3 regions of the Micromonospora zamorensis genome follow, and region 1 is predicted to be linked to each of the others. Evidence: predicted binding sites of a transcription regulator. Region 1 holds the regulator's gene; each other region holds the start of a gene.

Region 1 (9,423 bases):
GCCGAGCAGGCCCTCGTCCTCCGCCACCGCGGCGGACGTCGCCAGCACATCGGCGGCCAGCGCAGGGTCACCCTGGGCGAGCGTGGCGACGTCGGCGTAGTGCTCCTTCGGAATGACCAGGACGTGCACCGGCGCCTTCGGGTCGATGTCGCGGAAGGCGAGCGTGGTGTCGGTCTCCCGGACCACGGTGGCCGGGATCTCCCCGGCGACGATGCGGCAGAACAGGCAGTCGGATCCCATCGGGGCAGTGTAAGGACTAACGGGCCGGGGGCGCCCCGGCGCAGCATGCGCCGCCGGCCTGTTCGCAGGAGAGACCGGCTGAGGCAGGATGGCCGGCATGACGGATCGGGCGGTACTCGTGACGGGGGCCTCGCGCGGCATCGGCCGTGCGGTGGCGACGGCGTTCGCGGTCGGTGGCGACCGGGTGGCGATCCACCACCGCGACTCGGCCGACGCGGCCGAACAGCTGCGCGCGCAGTTGCCCGGCACCGGGCACGTGGTGGTCCGCGCGGACCTCACCGACCCGGACGCCGTCCGGGTCATGGTCGACGGGGCCGCCGAGCTGCTCGGCGGGTTGGACGTGCTGGTCAACAACGCCGGGACGTACGGCGACCGGGACGAGCCGCACCCGATCTTCGGCACCTCCTACGAGCAGTGGCAGCAGCGCTGGCGGCGGGTGGTGGAAACCAACCTCACCGGAGCCGGCAACGTCACCTGGTGCGCCGCCCAGCACATGCGCGAACGCGGTGGGCGGATCGTCAACGTCTCGTCCCGTGGCGCGTTCCGGGGCGAGCCGGACCAGCCCGCGTACGGCGCCAGCAAGGCGGGTCTGAACGCGCTGGGTCAGTCGCTCGCCGTGGCGCTCGCGCCGTACGGCATCACTGTCGCCACCGTCGCGCCGGGTTTCGTGGCGACCGACATGACCACCGAGCACCTGCGCGGCGAGCACGGTGCGGCGATCCGGGCGCAGAGCCCGTTCGACCGGGTGGCCGAGCCGGAGGAGATCGCGGCCGCGGTGCACTGGCTGGCCTCGCCGCAGGCCGAGTGGGCCTCCGGCACGATCGTCGACCTCAACGGCGCCTCCTACCTGCGCAGCTGACGGCGGAACAGCTGCCCACATCACCCGGCCAGGGGGTGGTTCGCGGCACGAGGGCGGGTAAGTCTCTGCGACATGGCCGACTCCGCGCTGCTGGATCTCACCGCCGACTACCAGGTGGCCGATGGCCACGACGACGACCCCGTCCTGCTCCGACCCGACGGGACGCCCGTCGAGACCTGGCGGGAGGACTACCCGTACGACGAACGGATGGACCGCGACGAGTATGACCGCGACAAGCGGCTGCTCCAGATCGAGCTGCTCAAGCTCCAGGACTGGATCAAGGAGTCCGGCGAGCGTCTGGTGATCGTCTTCGAGGGTCGGGACGCGGCCGGCAAGGGCGGCACCATCAAACGTTTCATGGAACACCTCAACCCGCGTGGGGCGTCGGTGGTGGCGCTCGCCAAGCCGGACGAGCGGGAGGCCGGCCAGTGGTACTTCCAGCGGTGGATGGCGCACCTGCCGGCGGCCGGTGAGATCGTGCTGTTCGACCGTTCCTGGTACAACAGGGCCGGCGTCGAGCGGGTGATGGGCTTCTGCTCCCGCAAGGAATACCTGGAGTTCCTGCGTCAGGCCCCGGAGCTGGAGCGGATGCTGGTGCGCTCGGGCATCCGGCTGGTCAAGTTCTGGTTCTCCGTCTCGCAGAACGAGCAGCGCACCCGGTTCGCGATCCGCCAGGTCGACCCGGTCCGGCAGTGGAAGCTGTCCCCGATGGACATCGCGTCGCTGGACCGGTGGGACGAGTACACGGAGGCCAAGGAGGCGATGTTCTTCTGGACCGACACCGCCGACGCGCCGTGGACGGTGGTGAAGAGCAACGACAAGAAGCGGGCCCGGCTGGAGGCGATGCGTCACGTGCTGCACCGCTTCGACTACGCGGGCAAGGACCCCGAGGTGGTCGGCACGCCCGACCCACAGATCATCGGGCCGGCCGGGCTGGACCTGACGCCGGAGGAAGAGGTGGTGCCGGTGTTCCCCCGCCCGTAAACGAGCCAGCAGCCGACGGGCTACCAGCGGCCGAGGCGGGTGGCGAGCACGCTGAGCGCCGCCACTCCGGCGGTCGAGGTACGCAGCACCGCCGGCCCGAGCCGCACCGGCCGGCCGCCGGCCTCACGGAACGCGGTCAGCTCGGCCGGGGCGATGCCACCCTCGGGGCCGACCACCAGGACGATCTCACCGGTGGCCGGCAGGTCGGCGGTGGTGAGCCGCTCGTCGGCCTCCTCGTGCAGCACGAACCCGGCGGCGGCACCGGCGATCCGGCGGGCCACAGTGGCTGTCGACTCGTCCGGCGCGCCGGCCACCACCGGCAGCCACGGCCGGCGGGCCTGCTTGGCCGCCTCCCGGGCGGTCGCCACCCACTTCTCCCGGGCCCGTACGCCCCGGTCACCGCGCCACTGGGCCACCGAGCGCGACGCCGCCCAGGGCACGATCTCGTCGACGCCGACCTCGGTCATCGCCTGCACGGCCAACTCGCCCCGGTCGCCCTTCGCGATGCCCTGCACGGTGACGATCCGGGGTACGGGCGCGTCCGCGTACCCCCGGGAGGTGATGGTGACCTCCAGGGTGCCCCGGCCGACGGCGGTGACCACGGCGGCAGCCGTGCCACCCCGGCCGTCGGCGAGCAGCAGCTCCTCGCCGACGCGCAGCCGCTGCACTGTGGCGGCGTGGTGCCCCTCGGGGCCGTCCAGGGTCAGCGCGTCGCCGGTGGGCAGCGCCTCGACCAGGAACAGCGGCGCGGACACCTCAGGCGTGCCCGTTGAACGCGTCGCGCATCCGGGAGAAGAAGCCGCCCTGCTTGGACAACTCGGCGACCTCCTCACCGCGGGTCTTGGCGAAGTCGCGCAGCATCTTTTCCTGGTCGGGGTCGAGCTTGGTCGGCGTCCGCACGTCCAGGTGCACGTAGAGGTCGCCTCGGCCGGTGCCGCGCAGGTGGGGTACGCCCCGGGCGCGCAGCCGCAGCGTGCTGGCCGGCTGGGTGCCGGCCTTGACGTCGACCGTCTCCTCGCTGTCCAGGGTCTTGATGGTGAGCCGGGTGCCCAGTGCCGCCGCGGTCATCGGCACGGTGACCCGGCAGTGCAGGTCGTCGCCCTTGCGGGAGTAGACGTCGTGCGGCCGCTCGTGGATCTCCACGTAGAGGTCGCCGGCGGTGCCGCCACCCGGGCCGACCTCACCCTGCTGGGCGAGCCGGATCCGCATGCCGTCCTCGACGCCGGCCGGGATCTTGACGGTCAGCGAGCGGCGGGTGCGCACCCGGCCGTCGCCGGCGCAGGTGGGGCAGGGGTGCGGGATGGTCGTGCCGTAGCCCTGGCACACGGTGCACGGCCGGGCGGAGACCACCTGGCCGAGGAAGGTGCGCTGCACCGACTGCACCTCGCCGCGCCCGGCACACGCCTCGCAGGTCGCCAGGTGGGTGCCGGCCGCCGTGCCGGCGCCGGAGCAGGTGGTGCACAGCACTGCGGTGTCGACGGTGATCGGGGCCTCGACGCCGAACGCCGTCTCGTGCAGGTCCAGTTCGAGGCGCAGGATCGCGTCGGCGCCCGGCCGGGTACGCGGACGCGGACCACGGGCGCCGCCCGCGGCACCGCCGAAGAACGCGTCCATGATGTCCTGGAAACCGACGAACGGGCCGGCACCACCAGGACCTCCGGGGCCTCCGGCACCGCCGCCGCCCGGGGCGAGCGGGTCGCCACCCAGGTCGACGATCTGCCGCTTCCGGTCGTCCGAGAGGACCTCGTACGCGGCGTTGATGTCCTTGAACTTCTCCTGAGCCTCCGGGTCCGGATTGACGTCCGGGTGGAACTGGCGCGCCAGCTTGCGGTAGGCGCGCTTGATCTCGTCATCGGAGGCTTCCCGGCTCACACCGAGAATGCCGTAGTAGTCCCTGGCCACTGCGTTCCGTGTCCTCATGTTCGTCTCGCGTTGTGCCGGTCGGCGGCCGCAGCCGGCCGCATCGGCCCTGACCAATCAGTTCTGGGCCAGCAACTCGCCCACGTAGCGTGCCACGGCGCGAACCGTGGCGATGTTGCCGGGGTAGTCCATCCGCGTGGGCCCCAGCACCCCCAGGCCGCCGACGATCGTGGCGCCCGGGCCGTAGCCGGTGCTGACCACGGAGGCGGCCCGCAGGTTGTCGAACTCGTTCTCGTCGCCGATCAGCACCCGGGTCGTGCTGGGCTCGGTCTCGCCGATGAGCTTGAGCAGGACGACCTCCTCCTCCAGCGCCTCGAGGATCGGTCGCAGGGAACCCTGGAAGTCGAGCAGGCCACCCCGGGTGAGGTTGGCGGTGCCGGCCAGGGCGATGCGTTCCTCGTGCCGCTCGACCAGGGTCTCCAGCAGCACAGTGGCGAGCGTGGTCATGGCCGGACGCAGCTTGGGCGACGACTCCTCGACCAGCGCCTGCACCAGCGGCGGCGTGTCGGACAGCCGGGCGCCGGCGAGCTTCTCGTTGACCAGTCGGCGCAGGTCGGTGACGTCGTCGGCGGGCACCGGACCGGGCAGCTCCACCAGACGTTGCTCCACCCGCCCGGTGTCCGCGATCATGACGACCATCAGTCGGGTGGTGGAGATCGGCACCAGCTCCAGGTGACGCACCGAGGAGCGGGCCAGGCTCGGGTACTGCACGACGGCGACCTGCCGGGTGAGCTGGGCGAGCAGGCGCACGGTGCGGTGCACCACGTCGTCGAGGTCGACCGCGCCGACCAGGAAGCGCTCGATGGCCCGGCGTTCGGCTGGGCTGAGCGGCTTGACCCGGGACAACCTGTCGACGAAGAGTCGGTAGCCGCGGTCGGTGGGCACCCGGCCGGCACTGGTGTGCGGCTGCCGGATGTAGCCCTCCTCCTCCAGCACGGCCATGTCGTTGCGGACCGTGGCCGGGGAGACCCCGAGCTGGTGCCGCTCGACCAGCGCCTTGCTGCCGACCGGCTCCTGGGTGGAGACGTAGTCTTCGACGATGGCGCGGAGCACGGCGAGTTTCCGGTCGTCGAGACCCATCCTCCGCACCTCCTGTCGCACGTCGGCCGCCGGCGTCCTCGGCCGGCCGGGCCGTCCTGGCACTCGACTGTAACGAGTGCCAGTCTACGTCGGCGTGCCCGCCAGCGCGATGATCAACGGCTGTCCGTCGGTGCGGTCCGCGCCACCCCGCCGGGCCGATCGACCCTCACGACCGGGCGGTGTCGCGCTGGTGCCGCGTTGCCACGTGCCCCTACGGTGGCATCCATGACTGAACCTCCTCGCCCTCCCGGCGCGGGTGACCCCGGTAACTACCCGCCGGAGCCGCCCACCGCACCACTGTCCGGGGCACCCGGCCCGGGCGGCTATCCCCCGCCCGGTGGCTATCCCCCGCCCACCGGTGACCAACCGCCGTCAGGCGGCTACCCTCCGGCGGGTGGCTATCCCCCGCCCGGCGGCTATCCCCCGCCCGGTGGCGGCTACCCGACCGGCGGCGCCTACGGCGGCCCTGGCGGCTTCGCCAACAACGAGGACAAGACCTGGGCGCTGATCGCCCACTTCGGCGGCGCCGTCGGCATGATCGTCAGCGGCGGTGTGCTCGGCTGGATCGCCCCGCTGGTGGCGATGCTGGCACGTGGCAGCCAGTCCCCGACGGTGCGGGCGCACGCCGTGGCGGCGCTCAACTTCCAGCTCATCTGGTCGATCGTCGGCCTGGTCGGCTGGGTGTTGACCTGCATCCTGATCGGCTTCATCGGGGTCGGCGCAGCCGTCATCCTCGGTCTCGTGTTCGGCATCATCGCCGGAATCAAGGCCAACGAGGGGCAGCTCTACCGCTACCCGCTCTCCGCGAACTTCATCAAGTGATGCCGGGTCGGCCGCTCCCCCGGCCGGCCCGCACCACCGAAACGGCCCGCCCACTCAGGGCAGCAGGTCACGCACGACCGCGTCGGCGAGCAGCCGCCCGCGCAGGGTGAGCACCGCCCGGCCGGCCGCGTACTCGTCGGCGGCCAGCAGGCCGTCGGCCAGGGCCCGCTCGGCGCCCGCCCGGCCGGTGGCGTCGAGCACCGCCAACGGGAGGCCGCTGGCGAGGCGCAGCCGGAGCATCACGTCCTCCATGTGCGCCTCGTCGCCGGTGAGCACCTCCCGGGCCAGGCCGGGTGACGCGCCCGCCGCCAACCTCTGGGCGTACGCCGTGGGGTGTTTGACGTTCCACCAGCGCACCCCGCCGACGTGGCTGTGCGCCCCCGGCCCCAGCCCCCACCAGTCCGCGCCGGTCCAGTAGAGCAGGTTGTGCCGGCAGCGGGCGTCGTCGGTGCGCGCCCAGTTGGAGACCTCGTACCAGGAGAGCCCGGCGGCGTCGAGCGCGGCCTCCGCGGCCAGGTAGCGGTCCGCGGCCACGTCGTCACTGGGGTACGCCAGTTCGCCGCGCCGCATCCGGGCGGCGAGCCGGGTGCCGTCCTCGACGATCAGGGCGTACGCGCTGACGTGGTCCACCCCGGCGGCGACGACCTGCTCCAGCGAGGCGGCGAAGTCCTCGGTGCGCTCCCCCGGGGTGCCGTAGATCAGGTCCAGGTTGACGTGCTCGAACCCGGCGTCGCGTGCCTCCAGGGCGGCGGCGGTGGCCCGGCCGGCGCTGTGTTTGCGGTCCAGGATCGCCAGCACTCCCGGGGAGGCGGACTGCATCCCCAGCGAGATCCGGGTGTAGCCGGCGGCCCGCAGCAGCTTCAACGATTCCGGGGTGACCGATTCGGGGTTGGCCTCGGTGGTCACCTCGGCGTCGGCGGCCAGCCCCCAGGTGCGGTCGATGCCGTCGAGGATGCGGGCCAGGTCGTCGGCGGGGAGCAGGGTGGGCGTTCCACCGCCCACGAAGACGGTGTCGACCCGGGGCGGCGGGCTGTCGCCCAGCACCCGGGCGGCGAGCGCCAGCTCGGCCAGGACGGTGTCGGCGTACCCCTCGCGGCTCGCACCGCCGCCCAACTCGGACGCCGTGTAGGTGTTGAAGTCGCAGTAGCCGCAGCGGCTGGCGCAGAACGGCACGTGGACGTACACGCCGAAGCCGCGCGCGCCGACCGCCGTGGTGGCGGTGGCGGGCAGCGATCCGTCGACGGGGACGGTCTCACCATCTGGAAGGACGCCGGGCATGGCCACTAGTGTGCCCGGCATGACCTCTCCCGACGTCCTCGTGCGGGTCGCCACGGCCCGCGGGGTGACCACCCTCACCCTGGACAGCCCGCACAACCGCAACGCGCTCTCCACCGGCCTCATGACCCAGCTGCTGGCGGGGTTGGGCGACGCGGTCGCCGACGAGACGGTTCGAGCGATAGTGCTCGACCACACCGGCCCGGTCTTCTGCTCGGGCGCCGACCTGAAGGAGACGGCCGCGGCGTACGCCAGCGGCACGGTGCCCGCCACGATGCTGGGTGACGTGCTCGCGGCGATCTGGGACTGCCCGAAGCCGGTGCTGGCCCGGGTGGGCGGCCCGGCGCGGGCCGGCGGGCTGGGCCTGATCGCCGCCGCCGACCTGGCGGTCTGCGCCGACGAGGCGACGTTCGCGTTCACCGAGGTGCGGATCGGGGTGATCCCGGCGGTGATCTCGGCGACCGTGCTGCCCCGGCTGAACCCGCGCGCCGCCGCCGAGCTCTACCTGACCGGGGACACCTTCGACGGTCGACGGGCCGCCGAGATCGGCCTGGTCACGGCCTCGGTCCCGGCGGACGGGCTGGACGACGCGGTGCGGCGCTACTGCGACTCGCTGGTGCGCGGAGCGCCGGGCGCCCTGGCCGGGGCGAAGGAGCTGCTGCGCCGGCCGGGCACCGCCGAGCTGCGCGGTGATCTGGCCCGGCTGTCGGCCCTCTCGACCGGCTACTTCCTCTCCGACGAGGGGCGCGAGGGGATCATGGCCTTCCGGGAGAAGCGACCGGCGGCCTGGGTGCCCGCTCCGGACGGTGGTGCCGGTGATCATGTTGGCTAGGGCCGGGGCCGCTGGGGACGCCGCCTGCTTGATGTGGCGTCCCCGGGCCATTCGGTCCGGTCACCAGGCGGTCGCGCCGCCGTCGACCGGGTAGTTCGCCCCGGTGATGTACGACGCCCGGTCGGAGGCCAGGAACACCACCAGTTCGGCGACCTCCTCCGGTTGAGCGAACCGCTTGAGGAGCGTCTTGCCGGTGATGGCGTCCCGAGCCGCCTGGTTGTCACCCAGGTCGCGCTCACTTGCGGGGCTGACGATCGGCCCTGGGCTGACCGCCACCGCGCGGATTCCGTGCGGCGCGCCTTCGAGCGCGAGTTGTCGGGTCAGGCCGATGACGCCGGCGTTGGCGGCGGTGTGGCCGACCATCGGGGGGACGTGACCGGCGATCATGCCGGCCATGGAGGCGGCGTTGATGATGACGCCACCACCGCGCCGGACCAGGTGTGGCCAGGCGAACTTCGACACGAAGTACGGAATGTCGAGTTCGCCGGTGATGGTGTACCGCCAGGCCTCGACGGAGAAGTCCGGCATCGGGCCGAAGCGGAGCGCCGCCGCGTTGTTGTAGACCACGTCGAGCCCGCCGTAGGTCGCGGCGGCGTCCTCGACGAATTTCCGCACCTGCTCCGGGTCGGTGAGGTCGACCGGCGCGATGCCGGTCATCTCGCCGCCGGCGCTCCGAACGAGTTCGACCGTCTCGTCGTTTCCGGCGACCTGGATGTCGGCCCCGACGACCTTTGCGCCCTCCCGCGCGAAGATCTGCGCGGCGACGCGCCCCAGGCCGCCGCCGGTGCCGGTGACGAGCACGATCTTGCCGTCGAGCGTTCCCATGGAACTCCTCCTTGCTCCGTGGCTATCCCCGGCCACCTGCGTGAACGACCGGGCGAGCCAGCAATTGACATGTCAATCGGGAGTAAGCGCCTCGACCTTCCGACCATTCCGGGCACCGTCGGGGCGGTGACACGCACGACAGGTCAGACTGGCGGCACACACGCGGTGCCCACGATCCGCCAGCGGGCCCTGGCGCCGGATGGCTCGATTCTCGCCGGAGCAGGGTGGACCACAGGGCCATACGGGCAGGTGAGAGCGCGGCCGGAGCGGGAATGCCGCGATCGGAACGGGTCGGCAGAGCCGGCCTGGAACCGTGCGGACGACCCGGAGGGGCCCGTGAGGGACGTACGCTTGTCAGACTGTCGATCTGGGGGTGTGGGTGCGAACTCGGGCAACCGTGGCGGGTGGAGTGGTGCTCATCCTCGTCGCCGTGATCGCGATCTGGCTCGTCGTACGGCAGGTCGGTGACCGCCTCCAGTTGCCGCTGGCGGCCCGGAAGTGCACCGTGCAGGCCGACGGTCGGGTCGCGCTCGACGCCGACCAGATGGCCAATGCGGCGACCATCGCAGCCATCGGGGCACAGCGC
Region 2 (9,423 bases), 620 kb from region 1:
GCTCAGGGCATCGACACCCTGGTGATCGGCGGGGGAGTGGCGGCGAACTCGCGGCTGCGGGCGATGGCCGAGCAGCGGGCCGAGAAGTACGGCATCCGGGTCCGGGTGCCCCGTCCGAAGCTCTGCACCGACAACGGTGCGATGGTGGCCGCGCTCGGTTCGCACCTGGTCGCCGCTGGGGTCGCGCCGAGCCGACTGGACCTGCCTGCCGATTCGGCACTGCCGTTGACCACGGTCAGCGTGTGACGGGGGCGGCGGACATGATCGTGCGGATGTGGGAGGCGCGCGCCGAGGCGTACGGCGTCGCTGACCTGATCACCTGGGTGTGCGACATCGCCCTGCCCGAGTTGGAGCACGACCCGCTGCATGTCTCCAGCGAGGTCTTCTCCTCCACCGACCATCGCGTGGTGGTCATCTCCAAGTGGCGCAGCAACCCGCGACCGCTGCCCGATCCGCCTGCCCTGCTGGTGGCCCGCGCTCCGCACTCCTGGGATTTCACCCAGGTCGACCGCTGACGCGAGCCACCAACGAGGTCATCGCCGACGGTCAGCTGCGGCGCAGCATCCGGTAGGTGGCGATTCCACCGGTGCCCAGGGCGGCGAGGAAGACCAGCCAGACGACTGTGCTGCTGACCCCGACCTGCGGGCCGGCGTTGGCCGCCGCGGCGGCCAACAGGCCGTCGTCACCGGGGGCGGGCAGCGCCGCCGGGGGCAGCTCCGGCCAGCGGACCAGGCCCGTGCTCTCCAGCATCTGCATGTGGTGCATGACGAAGCCGTTGGAGTCGTCGCAGAGCTTGCGGACGGTGGCGTCCCGGGTGCTGGCGCGGACCGCGCCGATCACCGGGAAGATCTTGCCGTGGGCGACCCGGAGCCGGGTGACGAAGATCTGGTCGAAGCGGGCGCCGGACGCCTTCTGCATCTCCGCCAGCCAGCCCTTCTGCTCGGCGGTCGGCTCGCTGGGGATCGTCGCGCCCAACTTGTTGGCTGCTTCGACCACGAGCTCGTCGAGCTTCTGGTGCTCGCTGGCGATGCCGGCGCCGATCTCCCGTACCTTGGCCGACTGCCCCTTCTCGGCGGCCATCTGACCGGCTGGCATCTCCCACAGCCCGGCCAGCCGTACCCCGTTGAGCAGTGTCATGTCGGCGGCGTTGAGCTGCTGCCCGCCGCCGGCGGGCGCGGCCATGGCCACGCCGGGCAGGACACCGATCCCCGCGACGATCGCGATGAGCAGCATCGCCGCTCGGTGGGTCCGGTTGCCCAGCCGGCGATGGGCGGATCTGAGCGGTGCCATGTCTGTGGTGCCTCCTCGGTCCGGACCGAAACGCGTCTGGACCGGACAGCCATACGCTCCCGGCTGCCCGTCCGCCCACTGATACGGACTGATCGCTCGATCAGTTCACCGTTTGGCGACGTGGATCAGCGGGTGATGGCGAGGAAGCCGCCGAGCAGCAGCAGGGTGAGCGCCGCGGCGGCGAAGAGCATCAGCAACTCGCGGTGCCCGTGCCCGACGGTGTCGCGGTCGCCGGGCGGGTCGGACAGTGCCGGCAGATCGCGGGTCAGCGCGGCCAGGTCACCGAGGGTGCGTGCCGTCCACACTGCACCCGCCCGATCGGAAAACTCGTCGAGGGTCAGCCGGCCCGCTGCGGTGTGCCGGTGCAGCTCGGCGACCACCCGGTTGCGGTCGTCGTCGGAGGCGCGCAGCTCGACATCCACGCCGGACAGCGTACGCGGATCAGCCCACGTCGAGGGGGTCCGCGAGGAGTCGTTCGAAGGCCAACTCGGCGGCCCCGATCAGGGGGGCGTCCGCGCCCAGCTTGGGCGTGCGCAGCCGGACGTGCTCCAGGCAGGCTCCGAGCGCGTTGGAGTTGAGCCGGCTGCGGATCTGGGCCGCCGCCGCGAGGTAGAGGTCGCGCATGGTGCCGCCGAAGATGACCATTTCGGGGTTGAAGATGTTCACCAGGTTGGCGACGCCGAAGCCGAGCCAGTCGCCGGCCTGGCGGACCGCCGTCTGGGCCCGGGCGTCGCCCCGGTCGGCGGCGTCGAAGACCGCCAGCAGGGCGTCGCGACCCCGGGCGTCGGAACGTCCGGCAGCGCGCAGCAGACCGTGCTCGCCGATCTCGGTCTCCCAGCAACCCCGGGAGCCGCACTCACAGGGCCGGCCGTCGCGGACCACCTTCATGTGGCCGACCTCGCCGCCGTACCCACCGTGCCCGGTCAGCCGACGTCCACCGGCGATGATGCCGGCACCCACGCCGACGTCGCCGTACAGGTAGAGGACGTTGTCGCAACCGGCCGCAACACCCCGTGCGTGCTCGGCGAACGCGGCGACGTCGGCCACGTTGCCCACCGTGACCGGTACGTCGATGCCCAACTCGTCGGCGAGGGCCGAGCCGATCGGCTCGTCCACCCAGCCGGTGGTGGGGCCGAGCCGGACCAAGCCGTCGTCCCGGCGGACCATGCCACAGACCGCGACGCCGGCGCCGACGCAGATCGCGTCCGCCGGCACCAACTGCTGCATCTCCTTGACCGCGCCGGCCAGCAGCGGCGCGGCCTCCGCGGCCAGCAGCCCGCGTGGTCTGTCCAGGTCGCGGCGGTCCAGGACCGCCCCGCCCAACCCGATCCGGGCCGCGCGCAGTCGGTCCACCTCCACCGAGTACGCGTACGCGTAGACCCGGGCCGACTCGGGCCGGACGACAAGTGACGGTCGCCCGGCCCGGCCGGTCTCCTTCGGCGCGCCTTCGCTGACCAGCCCCACCGCGGACAGGTCGGCGGTGAGCGCGCCGATGGTGCTGCGGTTGAGGCCCAGCGTGGTGGTCAGTTCCGCGCGTGTGGTCGCCCCGTGGACGTGCACATGCCTCAGCAGAGCCCCGAGGTTCTGCCGTCGGACGTCATCCTGGCTCGGTCCTGGGCGCATGCCGGTGCTACCTCCCGCGTGGTCAGCGGGTGCCGGTGGCTGCCGCGCGGCGGCGGGAGAGCGCGTCGACGCTGGCCGCGAGCAGCAGTACGACACCGGTGACCACGTACTTGACTCCCGCGGTGTATCCCATCAGGCCCATTCCGTTCTCGATGACCGCGACCACCGCGCCGCCGAGCACGGCGTCGAAGACGCGGCCCTTGCCACCGAACAGGCTGGTGCCGCCGATCACCGCTGCGCCCACCGCGTAGAGCAGTACGTTACTGCCCCCGGTGTTCGGGTCGACCGAGTTGGCCCGGCTGGCCGCCACGATGCCACCAATGGCGGCCATGGACGAGCAGATCACGAAGACGGAGATCCGGATCCGGTCCACTCCGATGCCGGCCCGGCGGGCCGCTTCCCGGTTGCCGCCCACGGCGTAGATGTGCCGGCCGTAGCTGGTGCGCTGCAGCACGAAGGTCCAGATGACCAGCAGCACCGCGATGATCGGCACCACGATCGGCACACCCTTGAGCGAGACGATGAGGACGTTGCGGCTGCGCTCCAGGTTGAGCACGTACACAGCGGTGCCGAGGATGACGGCGAGCCCGGCGATCCGCAGCGCCACCACCGCGATCGGGTCGGTGATCAGACCACGTGCCGCCCGGTTGCGGTGGCGCAGCAGTTGCACCGCCGCGTAGCCGACGACCGCGAGGGCGGTCAGCGCCCAGCCCAACGTGGGGCCGAGGTTGCGGTTGGCGATGGCGACCAGCACGTCGTCGCGGACGGAGATGTTGGTGCCATCCTTGACGAGCAGCAGCACGACGCCCTGGAAGGCGAGGAAGCCGGCGAGGGTGACCACGAAGGACGGAATACCGATCTTCGCGACGAGCATGCCGAGCGTGGTGCCGATGACCACACCGGTGGCGACCGCGGCGAGCACCGCGACCCACCAGGGGTAGCCGAGCACGGTGACCACATTGGCCAGCACCGCCGCGCAGACGCCGCTGGCGAAGCCGGCGGAGAGGTCGATCTCGCCGAGCAGCAGCACGAAGACCAGGCCCATCGCGATCAGCGTGACCGCCGCGCCCTGGGTGAAGAGGTTGGCGAAGTTGCCGGCCGACAGGAACGACGACGGCCGCATGATCGCGAAGACGGTGCAGAGCACGATCAGGCCGAGCACGGCCGGCAACGCGCCGACGTCGCCACCGCGTACCCGACTCAGGTAGTTGCGGACGTGGCCCCCGACGGTCGGCGTCGGTGTGACGGCCGCCGGGCCGTCCTTCCGCACGGCGGTGGTGGTCATCGGACGCCTCCTGAGATCGAGTCGGCCGCCTGCGGGCCGTCGCCGTTGCTGCCCGGGTCGGTGGCGAGGCCGAGCCCGCCCGAGCGCCCGGCGGTGATCAGCTCGACCACCTGGGCGTGGGTGATGTCGGTGGTCTTCACCTGGGCGACCATCTGGCCGAGGTACAGCGCGGCGATCCGGTCGGAGACGGCGAAGACATCGTTCATGTTGTGCGAGATGAGCACCACGGCCAGGCCGTTGTCGGCGAGGCGGCGGACCAGTTCGAGCACCTGCGCGGTCTGTGCCACGCCGAGCGCCGCGGTCGGCTCGTCCAGGATGACCAGCTTGCTGTTCCACAGCACCGCCTTGGCGATCGCCACGGTCTGGCGCTGGCCGCCGGAGAGGCTGGACACGTGCTGGCGCAGCGACGTGACGGTGCGGATGGAGAGCCCTGCCAGGGTCTCGGCGGCGAGTTGTTCCATGGTCGGCTCGTCCAGGACGATGCCGCTGCGCCTCTCCCGACCGAGGAACATGTTCTGCACGATGTCCAGGTTGTCGCAGAGCGCGAGGTCCTGGTAGACGACCTCGATGCCGAGCGTGGCGGCGTCGCGGGGGCTGCCGATGTGCACCGGTTCACCGTTGAACAGGAACTCTCCGGCGTCGGTGGGGTGGATGCCGCTGATGCACTTCACCAGGGTCGACTTGCCGGCGCCGTTGTCGCCGACCAGTGCGGTCACCTCGCCTGGGTGGACGGTCAGGGCGACGTCGCGGAGCACCTGGACGGGACCGAAGCTCTTGTCGATCCCGCGGAGTTCCAGCAGGGGGGTCGCGGACACGGGGTCTCCTTCTCAAGGGAGGGTCGGGGCCCGTCCGGCGGGCGCCGCCCGGCACGGGAGGGTGCTCCCGTGCCGGGCGGCGGTGGTCGTTCCGGCGGGTACTGCAGCGTCGGTCAGCTGATGCCGGCTTCGGCGCAGAACTTGGCGTACGCCGCGGTGCAGACCTGCTCCTTGGTCGCGTAGCCGTCGGCGATGACGTCCTTGACGTTGTCCTTGTAGATGGCCTTCGGGGTGAGCAGCACCGAGGGGACGTCGCGGTCACCGTCCTTCACCGACTGGCCGGTGTCCTTCTTCTCGCCCTTGGCCAGCGCGATGGCCAGGTCCGCGGCGGCCTTGGCCTCTTCCCGGACTGCCTTGTAGACGGTCATGCACTGGTCACCGGCGAGGATGTTCTGCAGGCCCTCCACGCTGGCGTCCTGCCCGGTCACCGGCACCTTGCCGTTGATCTTGTTCTTCTTCAGGATCGAGATGGCGGCGTTGCCGAGAGTGTCGTTGGCGGCCAGCACGCCGTCGATCTTGCCCTTGGTCGCGGTGAGCTGCTGCTCGAAGATGGTCGCGGCGGTGGGGCCGTCCCAGCCCGGCACGGCGTCGTCCGGGCCCTTGGTGTATTCCTTGGAGTCGAACTTCGGCTTGAGCACCGAGTCGTATCCGGCCTTGAACAGGGTGGCGTTGTTGTCGGTGGGGGAGCCGTTCAGGTATGCCACGACCGGGTTCTTGGCGTTCTTCTCGGTCAGGCACTTCGCCAGACCCTCGCCCTGGAGCTTGCCGACGGACTCGTTGTCGAAGCTGACGTAGTACTGGGCGGAGCCGCCGAGGGTGAGCCGGTCGTAGTCGATGGTGGCGACGCCCTGCGACTTGGCCTTGTCGAGCACGGCCTTGCCGGTGCCGGAGTCCAGGTTGACGATCATCAGGGCGGTGACGCCGCTGGTGATCATCTGGTCGGCGATGGTCTGGAAGGCGGCCTTGTCGTTCTGGGCGTTCTGAATGTCGGACTGGACGCCGGCGGCCTTGAACGCCTCCTCCAGGAAGCGGCGGTCCGCCGTCTCCCAGCGGGGGGAGGACTTGCTGTCCGGAAGGATCACGCCGATCTTGGGGGTCTTTTTGGAGTCGGTCGAGCCGGTGCCGGAGTCGTCGCTGCAAGCGGTCAAGCCGCCGGTCGCGAGCAGGCCCACGGCGGCGATGGTGAGGATCCCCTTACGCATGTGCAGGGTCCTTTCGGAGGTGGGGGAGGTGTTGTTTTGTTGTGTCCGGCAACGTATTTCGCGTCACACCGGCTCCACAAGACCGCGCAGGTGCCTAGTTTGTTGGGAGCGATAACAATTCAGCAACGCGGCTGTTACTCCGCGGGTATCCCACGGGGGAGTCGACGTAACGAAGGTCGTCAGTGGGTCTGCAACGGCGCGGTGCGGGCGTCGGTCAGCGCCACCAGATCCGCCGCGGCCAGTTCGAGTTGCAGACCGCGCCGACCAGCCGAGACGTAGATCGTCGGGAATGCCAGCGCGGAGTCGTCCAGCACTGTGGGCAGTCGCTTGCGCTGCCCGAGCGGGCTGATCCCACCACGTACGTAACCGGTCGCCCGCTCGGCGACCGCCCGGTCGGCCAGCGCCGCCCGCTTGCCACCGACGGCCGCCGCGAGCGCCTTCAGATCCAACTCGCCGGTGACCGGAACGACCGCCACGGTCAGTGCGCCGTCGACCTCGGTCACCAGCGACTTGAACACGCGCTCCGGTGGCACGCCGAGCGCCACCGCCACCAACGCGCCGTAGTTCGGGGCGTCCGGTGCCACCCGGTACGGATGGGTGCGGTGCGCCACCCCACGCTTGACCACCAGTGCCGTCGCCGGAGTGCCCTGTCCTGCCACACCGGCGACGCTAGTCGACCGGCCTACCGATCAGCACTGTCGGTGCGCCGGCGACCCGGGTGAGCACCAGGCTCGCCGCCTCGTCGCCGGCCAGCCTAAGGTCGCGCCGAAGCTGCTCCGGGGTGAGCGCGGAACCCCGCTTGAGGATCTCCACCCGGCCCACCCGACGATCCCGCAGCAGTGCCCGCAGGCGCTTGAGCGAGAACGGCAGCACGTCGGTGATCTCCAGGCAGCGTGCGTACGGGGTGCGGATCGGCTGGTCGGCGTAGAGGTAGGCGATGCTCGGATCGCCCAGGGTGGCGTCCAGTTCGGTGGCCAATTCGGCCACGAGGTGCGCGCGCACCACCGCCGGGTCCGGGTCGTACAGGTAGCGACGTGGCGGCCCGACCGGCGCCTCGTCGGCACCCGAGCCGCTGAGCTGGTGGCGGCGTGTCTCGACGCCCCGCTGGCGGTAGAGGGTCGCGCGGCGGGGCACCTCCGCCAGGTCACCACACCAGAGCGCGGCCTCGACCAGGTCGCCATCGACGCCGACCCACTCGGCCTCCGCGCCGGCCGGAATGAGCGCGTGGTCCAGGCCCGGCGCCACCTTCACCACGGTGCGCGGCACCCGCTCGGCCAGCCCGGTCACGAAGTCCCACGGTGGCGAGTAGGCGCGCGGGTCGAAGATCCGTCGCCCGGTGCCGGTGGTGCGGCGGGCCGGGTCGCAGAAGACCCCGTCGACCCGGGAGACGTCGAACGCCGTGGCATCCCCGCACTCGACAGTGAACAGGTCGGCCAGCCCGGCCGCGTCGGCGTTGGCGGCGGCCATCGCGGCGGTCACCGGGTCGGCCTCCACCCCGTACACCCGGATGCCGGCGCGGGCGGCGGCCAGCGCGTCGGCGCCGAGGCCGCATCCAAGGTCGGCCAGGGTGCGCACGCCGGCCGCGTGGAGCCGGGCGGCCCGCCGGTCGGCGACCACCCGGCGGGTGGCCTGCTCCAGCCCTGGGCGGGTGAGGAACATCCCAGCGGCTGCCGGGCCGAACTTGCCGACCGCCCGGTGGCGCAGCTCAGCCTGGGTGAGCGCGGCCGCGGCGAGCGTCGGCGGCACCCCGGCCGCGCGCAGGGCCGACGCCGCAGCCAGTGGATCACCGCCGGCCAGCCCGGCCGCCGCCGTGAGCGCGGCCGACCCCTCGGGGGTACGCAGCGCCGCCAGCTGATCGAGATCCACCCGGTCATTGTCCGGGTAGACCCGGAAATCTGGGCTGGCGGGGCGCGACTCGCTGGCACTCTCCTTGACGGAGTGCTAGCCACGGAATAACCTGCGATTAGCACTCTCACCCTGAGGGTGCCAGCTTCCGGGTCTCGCGACCCGGGGGCGCACGCCAGGCGGACCGGCACCCGCGACGACGGCCCCGCCCGGTGGCATGAGGCAGATTGACGCTGGTCGGCCCCGCCGGCCAGCAACGAAACCAGTACCCCAGGAGGGTATGCCCGTGACTACCGCGACCAAGGTTGCGATCAAGCCGCTCGAGGACCGCATCGTGGTCCAGGCGAACGAGGCTGAGACCACCACGGCGTCGGGCATCGTGATCCCCGACACCGCCAAGGAGAAGCCGCAGGAGGGCACTGTCCTCGCTGTCGGCCCGGGCCGCGTCGACGACAACGGCAACCGGGTTCCGGTTGACGTGCAGGTCGGCGACACCGTCCTCTACTCGAAGTACGGCGGCACCGAGGTCAAGTACGCCGGCGAGGAGTACCTGGTGCTCTCCGCCCGCGACGTCCTCGCGGTCATCGAGAAGTAAGCAACCGATCAGTGCCACTGCCCCGGTCCGGCTCGCCGGGCCGGGGCAATGGCGCTTCGAAGGGACATAAATGGCGAAGATCCTGAGCTTCTCGGACGACGCCCGGCACCTGCTGGAGCACGGTGTCAACGCCCTCGCGGACGTGGTCAAGGTCACCCTCGGCCCGCGCGGGCGCAACGTCGTCCTGGACAAGAAATTCGGTGCGCCGACGATCACCAACGATGGTGTGACCATCGCCAAGGAGATCGAGCTCACCAACCCGTACGAGAACCTTGGCGCGCAGCTGGTCAAGGAGGTGGCGACCAAGACCAACGACGTCGCCGGCGACGGGACCACCACCGCGACCGTGCTGGCCCAGGCGATGGTTCGCGAGGGTCTGCGCAACGTGACCGCCGGGACCAACCCGGCCGGCCTCAAGCGGGGCATCGACGCGGCGGCCGCCAAGGTCTCCGAGGCGCTGCTCGGCCGTGCCGCCGAGGTCACCAGCAAGGAGTCGATCGCGAACGTGGCGACGATCTCCGCGCAGGATGCCACGATCGGCGACCTGATCGCCGAGGCGATGGAGCGGGTCGGCCGCGACGGTGTCATCACCGTCGAGGAAGGCTCCATGCTCACCACCGAACTGGACGTGACCGAGGGTCTCCAGTTCGACAAGGGCTTCATCTCGCCGAACTTCGTCACCGACCTGGAGAGCCAGGAGTCCGTCCTTGAGGACGCGTACATCCTGGTCACCACCCAGAAGATCTCGGCGATCGAAGAGCTGCTGCC
Region 3 (9,423 bases), 930 kb from region 1:
GGGATGAGTTCTCTGTTCTAGGCGGGTCGGCGCATCTGTAGCTCGTTCAGGGCTGGGATTTTGGGGTGGGGGACTCGCACGCCGGTGTCCTTGAAGCCCAGCCGCTGGTACGCCCGATAGGCGCGGTCGTTGCCGACCACGACCTCCAGCAGCAGCTCCGGTCGGCCGCACGCCCGGGACCACTCGGCCACCCCGTCGATCAGGTCGCCGAGAAGGCCGCTGCCCCGCCAGGTCGGCGTGACGTACACGGCGTAGATCACGGTCAGCCCAGGCTCGTCCGGGGTGACCGTGCCACCGGCATGCCCGACCAGCCGGCCGCCCGGGTCCGCGACGAACTGCGCGTTGTTCGGGCCGGCCGAGGTGTACGCGACCCGTGCGGCGTACTCGTTGTGCGGTCGGGCCGCCGCGTCCGCCAGGGTCTCCAGGAAGGCCAACGGTGCGTCGGCGAGCATCTCCAGGCGCAGCGCCCGCATCCGGGCGGCGTCCTCCGGCCGGCCCCGGCGGATCTCCGCCCGACGAACGGAGGTCGAGCCCGTATCGGTGGTCATGCCGCATGCCTATCACAGGGCGTGAACGGCATTTTTCGGGTCGGGCCCGATCTTCACCGGCTCGCGGCGCAGCCTCGTCTCCTTCCCCGCTGGCACTCACGTCGATGAATCCGTCGGATCGCCGCGTCGGGTCGACCGGTGCGGCCGGAGCTGGTGTGGAAGCGATCAGGACCATGCCCGATTTGTGGTCGTGCGCGGCTGTCAGTCCTCGTGTAGCGTGCGATTTCGGTCACCTGCTTCAATGGCGGTCATCGATTGCCGGGGTGGTGGTCCGAGGGCGCCCGGCCGCTCCGTGCGCCGGGTCAGGCAGCACCGCGCAGAGTGAGGGAAGTGGCACCGTGGCACAGGGCAGCGTCAAGTGGTTCAACGCCGAAAAGGGCTACGGCTTCATCGCCGTCGACGGCGGTCAGGACGTGTTCGTTCACTTCTCCGCGATCGAGATGGACGGCTACAAGGCGTTGGACGACGGCCAGCGGGTCGAGTTCGAGATCGCCCAGGGCCAGAAGGGCCCCCAGGCGGAGCACGTACGCGTCATCGCCTGACCGTTCCGCACCGGTCGGTCACCGCCTTGGGGGCTGGCGGCACGGGCGCGCAGCCGGGAAGATCGTGAACCGTTCCAGCCGATGCTGAGGAGCGTTCATGACCGACCAGCCACCCTCGTCCACGCCGCCCTACGGGCCGGGTGAGCCAGGCCCGTCCGACCCCACGCAGGGCGCCTGGGGCCCGGCCGGTCAGCCGCCTGGCTCCGTGCCGGGTGTCCCGCCGGCTGGTTGGGATCCTGCGCAGGGTGCCTGGGGCCCGGCCGGTCAGCCGCAGCAGGGGTGGGTGTTCCCGCCCACCGGGGGCTACCCGCCTGGAGCGGGGCCCTACGGTCCGCAGCCGTGGCATCCGGGGCCGCCGGTCAACTGGTACCCGCCGGGTTACGGGTACGACCCGAACGACCCCCTGGTCACTCCACCCGGTGCCGGCCTGGCTGGCTGGTTCAGCCGGTGCTGGGGAGCGCTGGGCCGGGGCTGGCGGCAGCTGGTGCCCATCATGCTGCTGACCCAGGTGCTGCCCGCGGCGGTGCTCTCGGTGATCTCTCTCGGGGCGGACCCGTCGGCGAAGTGGGCCGCCGAGGCCCAGACGAGCACGACCGCCGTCCTGCCGGACAACTTCGCCGTGGAGCTGGTGAGCCTCCTGGTCCTGCTGATCGGCGGCAGCGTGCTGGTCGGGCTGTTGCAGGCCGTCGGGTGGGCCGCCGGCAGTTGGGTGATCACCCAGCAGGCGGCCGGTCAGCCGGGCAGCCTGGATTCCGCGCTGCGCTACGGCATCCGTCGGGCACTCGGGCTGTGGGGGTGGACCCTGCTGATCAGCCTGCTCGTCGGCCTCGGTGCCTGCTTCTGCGTCCTGCCCGGCATCTACCTGGCGTTCGCGCTGAGCATGGCCGGCCCGGTCTACCTCTTCGAACGCCACAACCCGATCGGCCGGTCGTTCCGGATGTTCCACGACCGGCTCGGCCTGCTGCTCGGTCGGGTGGCCCTGGTTGCCCTGGCGGTGATCGTCGGCACCGTGATCCCCGGCGCGCTGGAGGGCGTTGGCACCTCGGCGTTCGGTACGGATCCCTTCGCGTCCCCGGACAGCGCGGTCGGGGCGGTGGTGGTGATCGGGATCACCGCGGTGCTGGCCCTGCCGGCCCACCTCTCCCAGATGATCGGTCTGCTGGTCACGTACGCCGAGCAGCGCGCTCATGAGGCGCCGGTGAACACTCCCGGACTGGCCGCGGAACTCGGCTGAGCGGCCCCATCGTGCTTGCACTCGGCAGGGGAGAGTGCTAAACAAGTCATTGGCACTCGCATACCGTGAGTGCCAACGGTCGGGACGGTGGGGCCAGGTTGTGCCGGTGTGGAGACACCGGGGCAGCACATGGCCGGTCGTCGCGGGCTATCCGGCCCGGCCGAAGGACGTCGTCGTCGCCAGGTGGCGACGTCCCTAGGTGCGCACACCAGGCGGCCCATCCGGGGCACACATCTCGGGTGGCCCGTGAGTGTCCAGGAGGACAACGCCGTATGGCCAAGATGATCGCTTTCGACGAAGAGGCTCGCCGCGGCCTCGAGCGGGGCATGAACCAGCTCGCCGACGCCGTAAAGGTGACCCTCGGCCCGAAGGGCCGCAACGTCGTGCTCGAGAAGAAGTGGGGTGCCCCCACCATCACCAACGATGGTGTGAGCATCGCCAAGGAGATCGAGCTCGAGGACCCGTACGAGAAGATCGGCGCTGAGCTGGTCAAGGAGGTCGCCAAGAAGACCGACGACGTTGCCGGTGACGGCACGACGACGGCGACCGTCCTGGCCCAGGCCCTGGTTCGCGAGGGCCTGCGCAACGTGGCCGCTGGCGCCAACCCGATGGCCCTGAAGCGGGGCATCGAGGCCGCGGTCGCGAGCGTCTCGGAGGAGCTGTCCAAGCTCGCCAAGGACGTCGAGACCAAGGAGCAGATCGCCTCCACCGCCTCCATCTCCGCTGGCGACAGCACCGTCGGCGAGATCATCGCCGAGGCGATGGACAAGGTCGGCAAGGAAGGCGTCATCACCGTCGAGGAGAGCAACACCTTCGGGCTGGAGCTGGAGCTCACCGAGGGTATGCGCTTCGACAAGGGCTACATCTCGGCCTACTTCATGACCGACCCGGAGCGTATGGAGGCCGTCTTCGACGACCCGTACATCCTGATCGCCAACAGCAAGATCTCGTCGGTGAAGGACCTGCTCCCGATCCTGGAGAAGGTCATGCAGTCGGGCAAGCCGCTGCTGATCATCGCCGAGGACCTGGAGGGCGAGGCCCTCGCCACCCTGGTGGTCAACAAGGTCCGTGGCACCTTCAAGTCGGTCGCCGTCAAGGCGCCGGGCTTCGGTGACCGCCGCAAGGCCATGCTGACCGACATCGCCATCCTCGCCGGTGGCCAGGTCATCAGCGAGGAGGTCGGCCTCAAGCTCGACGCCGCCAGCCTCGACATGCTGGGCCGCGCCCGCAAGGTCGTGGTGACCAAGGACGAGACCACCATCGTCGACGGTGCCGGTGACGCCGAGCAGATCCAGGGCCGGGTCAACCAGATCCGGGCCGAGATCGACAAGAGTGACTCCGACTACGACCGCGAGAAGCTGCAGGAGCGGCTGGCCAAGCTGGCCGGCGGCGTTGCGGTCATCAAGGTCGGCGCGGCCACCGAGGTCGAGCTCAAGGAGCGCAAGCACCGCATCGAGGACGCCGTTCGCAACGCGAAGGCCGCCGTCGAGGAGGGCATCGTCCCGGGTGGTGGCGTCGCGCTGGTCCAGGCCGGCAAGACCGCCTTCGACAAGCTCGACCTGGTCGGCGACGAGGCGACCGGTGCGAACATCGTCAAGGTCGCGCTGGACGCCCCGCTGCGGCAGATCGCCGTCAACGCCGGCCTTGAGGGCGGCGTCGTGGTGGAGAAGGTCCGTAACCTCGAAGCGGGTCACGGCCTCAACGCCGCCAACGGCGAGTACGTCGACCTGCTGGCCGCGGGCATCATCGACCCGGCCAAGGTGACGCGCTCGGCGCTGCAGAACGCCGCTTCCATCGCGGCGCTGTTCCTCACCACCGAGGCCGTTGTCGCGGACAAGCCGGAGAAGAACCCGGCTGCCCCGGCTGGCCCGGGTGGCGGGGACATGGACTTCTGAGTCCAGTTCCGACACGGAACGGGGCGGGCCGCTGACGCGGTCCGCCCCGTTCGTCGTCAGGTCGGCAGTGGGCGCTGGTTGCGCCGCTTCTGTGCCCGGTCGTACGGCGGAAGCAGTTTGATCGGCTCGTCCACCATCTCCCGTGACTCCTCGACGACCGCCGACCCGTCGTCGGTGGTCATCTCGGCCAGTTGCTCGGCGTCGCCGTAGTCGAGCCGGTCGAACGGCAGTTGGCCGGGGAGTTCGCCGACCGGTTTCCAGGTGATCGGCGGGCCGTCCTCGGTCTGGTCGTCATCCGTGGTCATGGCTGCCTCCTCTACCGAAACGGTAGGGGGCGTCGATGACCGACGCGGGCGAATGGATCAATGTCCCCTTTGCCCCGGTTATGCCACCGGCAGGGCCCTCCGGTACAGGAAGAAGACCCGCTCGATCCGGGCACCCGCGCTGCCCGAGTAGAACGGCACGGGCCCCACCCAGCCGATCTCCGCCCGGGTCAGCCCCGCCGCCTGCTGGTCGCGCAGGCAGCGCCGCAGCAGCACACCACCGATGCCCGACCCCTCGGCCGCCGGTGCGGTGCCCATCGGTCCGAACCAGCTCGGCCGGGACGACCCGTACGCGGCGAAGCCGAGCACCTCGCCGCCCCGCTCCGCCAGGTGGCAGCCGGCGCCGTCACGACCCACCGACCCGGCCAACTCGCCGTCCCACGTGCCGCCGAAGTTGGACCGGGCGAACGCGGTCAACGCCGGGAGATCCGCCGGCTCCGCCCGGCGCACCGTGATGCCCTGATCGGCCAGCCGCCGCTCCGCCGCCTCGGTGGACCGCAGTGCCGGTGACCCGTCGTACGACAGGTCGGCGGTCATGTTCCAGGCGGTCCGGTCCTGCTGGTAGCCGAGCGCGAGGGCGGCGCAGACCGCCGGGGTGTAGCGGACGTCGATGCCCGGCCACGCGTAGTACGGCGGGTTCCCGGCCAGCAGCACCTCGGTCGCTCCGCGCTCGGCCAGCACCTGCTCGGCCCGCCGCAGCAGCGCCCGGCCGACGCCCCGGCGGCGCTGATCCGCACGGACCGCGACCAGGTCGACGTGCCCGATGCCCGGCTCGGCCGACGAGACCGAGCAGAACAGCACCCCGACCAGGTCCGCACCCCGGTACGCGCCCAGCCCGACCACCGGCCGGTCGGCGGCGGCCCGGGGCCAGAGTACGTCCACGATGGCGGCGGCCTCGGTGGCGTCCTCGGGCAGGTCGAGAGCCTGCTCGCAGAGCCGTACAACGGTGTCGGCCAGGTCGGGGGTCAGCTCGGTGACGGTGATCTCGGCGTCCATGGTCGCCGACCCTAGAACACCGTGTGGCGGCCCGCGCTCCCGCCCGTCGGATCCGGAAGGAAACCTGCCTATTGCTGGGCGGCGCGCACGGCGGCGTACGCGTCCACCTCACCGGCACCCGTGACGTTCGACGGGGCACCACAGGTGTCGGACGGGTTGTCGGAGCGGTAGGTGGGCGTCGCCGCCGTGGCGGTGTCCCGCAGGATCTGCCGGGTCCGGGCCACGTCGCCGACCAGCGCCGGGTTCGCCGACCACATCAGCGCGACCACCCCGGCCACCTGCGGGGTCGCCATCGACGTGCCGTCCAGCGCGGCGTACGTGCCGCCCGGCATGGCCGACACCACACCCACACCCGGTGCCAGCACGTCCGGCTTGCTCGCACCCGGCACCGGCCCGCGCGAGGAGAACTCGGCGACCCGGCGCTGCGCGTCCACCGCACCCACGGTCAACACGTCCGCGTACGGCGCCGGTGGGTCGTCGATCGACGCGCACCACGGCCCGGTGTTGCCGGCCGCGGCGACCACGAAGATCCCGGCGGCGTCCAGCGCGGCGGTGGCCGGCCGCAGCACGCGCTGGTCGCAACCCTCGATGGGCGGGCAACCCCAGGAGTTGGTGAGCACCTGTGGGGCGCGCTCCGGACGGCCGTCGGTCAACGGGTCGCCGCCGGTCGGGAAGGGCGCCAGCATGAACTGGAGGCAGTCCAGGTAGTGCGCAGGGCTGCCGAGGTTGCGGTCCAGGTTGACGCAGCCCACCCACTGCGCGTCCGGCGCCACCCCGATGCCGTCGCGCCCCACCGCACTGCCCACCGTGTGGGTGCCGTGCCCACCCTGGTCGGTCGGGCTGCGGGTGTCGTCCCACGGGTCGTACCAGGAATCGTCTCCGCCCCGGAACCCGGCGCGCAGCGCCGGATGGGCGCCGTCCACCCCCGAATCCGAGCTGCCCACCACGATGCCCGTGCCCGTCACCCCGAGCTGGGACCACACCCGGTCCGCGCCGATCTGGCGGATGTTCCACTCCGGGCCGGTGGGCCTGGGCGCGGTGCCGCGGCTCTGCCCCGCCGGGGCCGGCAGTGGCCGCAGACGTTGGCTGACCAGCACCCGGGCCACCTCAGGCCGGCGGGCGAGCCACGCCCGCACCGCCGGACCGCCGTCGACCTCCACCGCGTTGACCAGGTAGTACGACACCGGATCGAGTCGCAGTCGACGCAACCCCCGGAGCAGGTCGGCCTGGCTCTGCTCGGCGGTCGTCACCAGCCGTCGGTAGACCTCCGTCGCACGGGCGTCCCTCCCGGCCCGACCCGCAGCGCCGGCCGGCAGTCCACTCAGATCGGCCTGCGCCCGCAGCACCACGAACAGCCGCTCGCCGTGCAGGCCCGGTTGGCCCGGACCCAGGTCGACCACACCGAACGCCACCAGCAGCACCACGGCCGCCACCGCTGCCGACCGGCGACTCGGGGTACGTGCCGTCGGCCGGGCGAGCAGCACCGCGTACCCGATGGCGACCAGGACCGCGACGGCGAGCCCGGTGCCGGCGGCGACCGCCACCCAGAACGGGATGTCCCGGGTGCCGACAAGTAGCAGGGTGATCTCTTCCGGGTCGGTGAAGGCCAGCGGGCCGAGTGCGGCCAGGCCCACGAGCCAGCCGGTCGCCGTCCGGCCGGCGCGTGCGGCGACGGCCGGGTCGGTGCTGGGTCGCCAGGCCGCGGCCCACAGCGCGGCCAGTGCGAAACCCACCGGGGGAAGGGTCAGCAGCGCGGGCAACTGTGCGCCGGACTGGCCGGTGCCGGCCGCGAGCAGCAGCAGCGCCACCCCGGCGACCAGACCTCCCAGCAGGACGAGCCGGGCCGGCCGCGGCGGTCGGCCAACAGCGAACCGGGCCCAGAAGGTGGCGTCCAACAGTGTCGCGGCCAGCACCCCCAGCGCGGCTGCCGCCAACAGCGCGAGCGCGGTTTCCAGGAGCCCGCCGAGCGCGCCCAGCCAGGCCCACGGCAGCAGCAGCGCCAACCCGGCGGCGACCGCGAGCAGAGGCACCGGTCCGGTCCGATGCGATCCACGTTGACGTCCGACCGGGTTCGGACTCCCGGCGGCGTCGGCGCTCGACCCCGGGCCTGCGACGGTCTCGGCTCGGGCGGCGGCATCGTCGTTCAGCGCCGCACCACCGGTGGCGTCGCGTTGCTCAGTGCGCTCGCCGGCCCACTGTGCGGCGGCGGGCGCGGTGTCGACATCCGGGCCGGACGATCGTCGCGCCGACCAGCGCGCGGCTAGCGCGGTGAGCAGCGCGACGCCGGCCAGCCCGGCGAGGTACGCCTCGTGGTGCACCGGCGGCACGACCCGCAGCAGCGTGAGCACGCCGAGGGCGAGACCCCCGATCAGCCAGGCTTTCCCGGTGGCCCGGACCGCAGCCGACCGGGGCAGCACGGCCAGCAGCAGGGCGGGTGTGCCCACCAGCACGACTGTGGTCAGGCCGAGCACCGGCCAGAGCCAGCCGACGCGGTCCAGCCCGAAGCCCAGCAGCACCTGATCGGTGACCCAGCCGCCGGTCTGGGTGGCCGCGGTGACCGCGACCGTCCAGCAGCCGACCAGCACGGCTGCGACCACCGACCACGGGGAGCTGCGGTCGCTGAATCCGGGTTGCGCGGGGTGACCTTGCATCCGAGAACCTTACGACCACGGCGAGCGGTTTCCATCCGACCGTCGTGTTGCGGGTCGACCGGAGAACCGTGCCGGTGCTGGACAGTTTCCGTCAGCCGGGCGGGCGGCGAATGCCGGCACGGTGGCATGGCGGTTACCGTGGACCTGTGCGTGACCCCAACATCTCCCGATCCGTCGCCGGCCAGCTCTCGCCGGTCCGCCGTGTGTCCGACCTGCGTCGACTGCGCGCCGAGCGCTTCGACGTCCTGGTCATCGGGGGCGGGGTGACCGGTGCCGGTGCCGCTCTGGACGCGGCGTCCCGGGGCCTCAAGGTGGCCCTCGTCGAGGCGCGTGACCTCGCGGCGGGCACCTCCAGTCGGTCGAGCAAACTCATCCACGGTGGCCTGCGCTACCTGGAGCAGTTGGAGTTCCACCTGGTGCACGAGGCGCTCACCGAGCGCGGCCTGCTCGCCACCCGGCTCGCGCCGCACCTGGTGCGTCCGGTGCCGATCCTGGTGCCCCTGCCCGCCGGGCGAGGGCTGCGGGACCTGCCGGCCCGCATCTTCCGCCGCTCCTACTACGGCGCGGGTGTGGCTGCCTACGACGCCTTCGCCGGGATCTTCGGCGGTGGCCGGGGCATGCCACTGCACCGGCACCTGACCCGTGAGGGGGCCCGGCGGGTCTTCCCGAGTCTGCGGCCCGACACGCTGGCCGGGGCGATCCGCTACTACGACGGGCAGGTCGACGACGCCCGCCTGGTGGTGACCCTCGCCCGCACCGCCGCCAGCCTCGGTGCCACGGTCGTGAGCAGCGCCCGCGCCGTCGGGCTGATCCGGCAGGCGCGTGAGGTGACCGGTGTCCGCGTCCGTGACCTGGAGGCGCCGGCCGGTTCGCCGGACGCGGAGTTCGAGGTGCACGCCCGTACCGTCATCGCCGCCACCGGTGTCTGGAGCGACGACATGTCGCGGATGCTCAACGACGTGGGCCTGCGGCCGGGCGTCCGGGTGCGCGCGTCGAAGGGGGTGCACCTGGTGGTGCCCCGCTCGGCGATCACCGGCGAGGCGGGGCTCATCCTGCGCACGGCGAGTTCGGTGCTCTTCGTCATCCCGTGGGGCGGGCACTGGATCATCGGCACGACGGACACTGACTGGCGGCTGGACCGGTCTCACCCGGCCGCCTCGGCCCGCGACATCGACTACCTGTTGCAGCAGGTCAACACCGTGCTGGACCGGCCGTTGACCACCGCCGACATCGA

The links. The regulator HrcA, encoded in region 1, represses chaperone genes, less so after heat shock. The targets are predictions, from matches to a motif close to GGTTNGCACNCTCNNNNNGAGNGTGCNAACC.
Region 2: groES (co-chaperone GroES) is a predicted target of HrcA. The motif match lies at 8,177-8,207, and genes of this name have one in related genera.
Region 3: groL (chaperonin GroEL) is a predicted target of HrcA. The motif match lies at 2,372-2,402, and genes of this name have one in related genera.

The regions. Positions count from the first base shown of each region.
Region 1 covers NZ_LT607755.1:4,832,515-4,841,937, forward strand. The annotation lists gene GA0070619_RS21250 (histidine triad nucleotide-binding protein) at 1-240, opposite strand, end outside; gene GA0070619_RS21255 (SDR family NAD(P)-dependent oxidoreductase) at 338-1,099, shown strand; gene ppk2 (polyphosphate kinase 2) at 1,172-2,083, shown strand; gene GA0070619_RS21265 (16S rRNA (uracil(1498)-N(3))-methyltransferase) at 2,104-2,838, opposite strand; gene dnaJ (molecular chaperone DnaJ) at 2,840-3,985, opposite strand; gene hrcA (heat-inducible transcriptional repressor HrcA) at 4,061-5,083, opposite strand; gene GA0070619_RS21280 (DUF4870 domain-containing protein) at 5,309-5,905, shown strand; gene hemW (radical SAM family heme chaperone HemW) at 5,960-7,183, opposite strand; gene GA0070619_RS21290 (enoyl-CoA hydratase-related protein) at 7,203-8,012, shown strand; gene GA0070619_RS21295 (SDR family NAD(P)-dependent oxidoreductase) at 8,073-8,837, opposite strand; gene GA0070619_RS21300 (hypothetical protein) at 9,211-9,423, shown strand, end outside.
Region 2 covers NZ_LT607755.1:5,447,639-5,457,061, reverse strand. The annotation lists gene tsaD (tRNA (adenosine(37)-N6)-threonylcarbamoyltransferase complex transferase subunit TsaD) at 1-246, shown strand, start outside; gene GA0070619_RS24210 (hypothetical protein) at 261-515, shown strand; gene GA0070619_RS24205 (DUF4142 domain-containing protein) at 547-1,290, opposite strand; gene GA0070619_RS24200 (DUF1707 SHOCT-like domain-containing protein) at 1,416-1,712, opposite strand; gene GA0070619_RS24195 (ROK family protein) at 1,732-2,913, opposite strand; gene GA0070619_RS24190 (sugar ABC transporter permease) at 2,936-4,198, opposite strand; gene GA0070619_RS24185 (ATP-binding cassette domain-containing protein) at 4,195-5,013, opposite strand; gene GA0070619_RS24180 (sugar ABC transporter substrate-binding protein) at 5,127-6,215, opposite strand; gene ybaK (Cys-tRNA(Pro) deacylase) at 6,395-6,874, opposite strand; gene GA0070619_RS24170 (THUMP-like domain-containing protein) at 6,885-8,081, opposite strand; gene groES (co-chaperone GroES) at 8,341-8,655, shown strand; gene groL (chaperonin GroEL) at 8,726-9,423, shown strand, end outside.
Region 3 covers NZ_LT607755.1:5,764,459-5,773,881, reverse strand. The annotation lists gene GA0070619_RS25760 (GNAT family N-acetyltransferase) at 18-548, opposite strand; gene GA0070619_RS25755 (cold-shock protein) at 887-1,090, shown strand; gene GA0070619_RS25750 (hypothetical protein) at 1,188-2,324, shown strand; gene groL (chaperonin GroEL) at 2,597-4,219, shown strand; gene GA0070619_RS25740 (hypothetical protein) at 4,276-4,524, opposite strand; gene GA0070619_RS25735 (GNAT family N-acetyltransferase) at 4,603-5,538, opposite strand; gene GA0070619_RS25730 (S8 family serine peptidase) at 5,607-8,189, opposite strand; gene GA0070619_RS25725 (glycerol-3-phosphate dehydrogenase/oxidase) at 8,351-9,423, shown strand, end outside.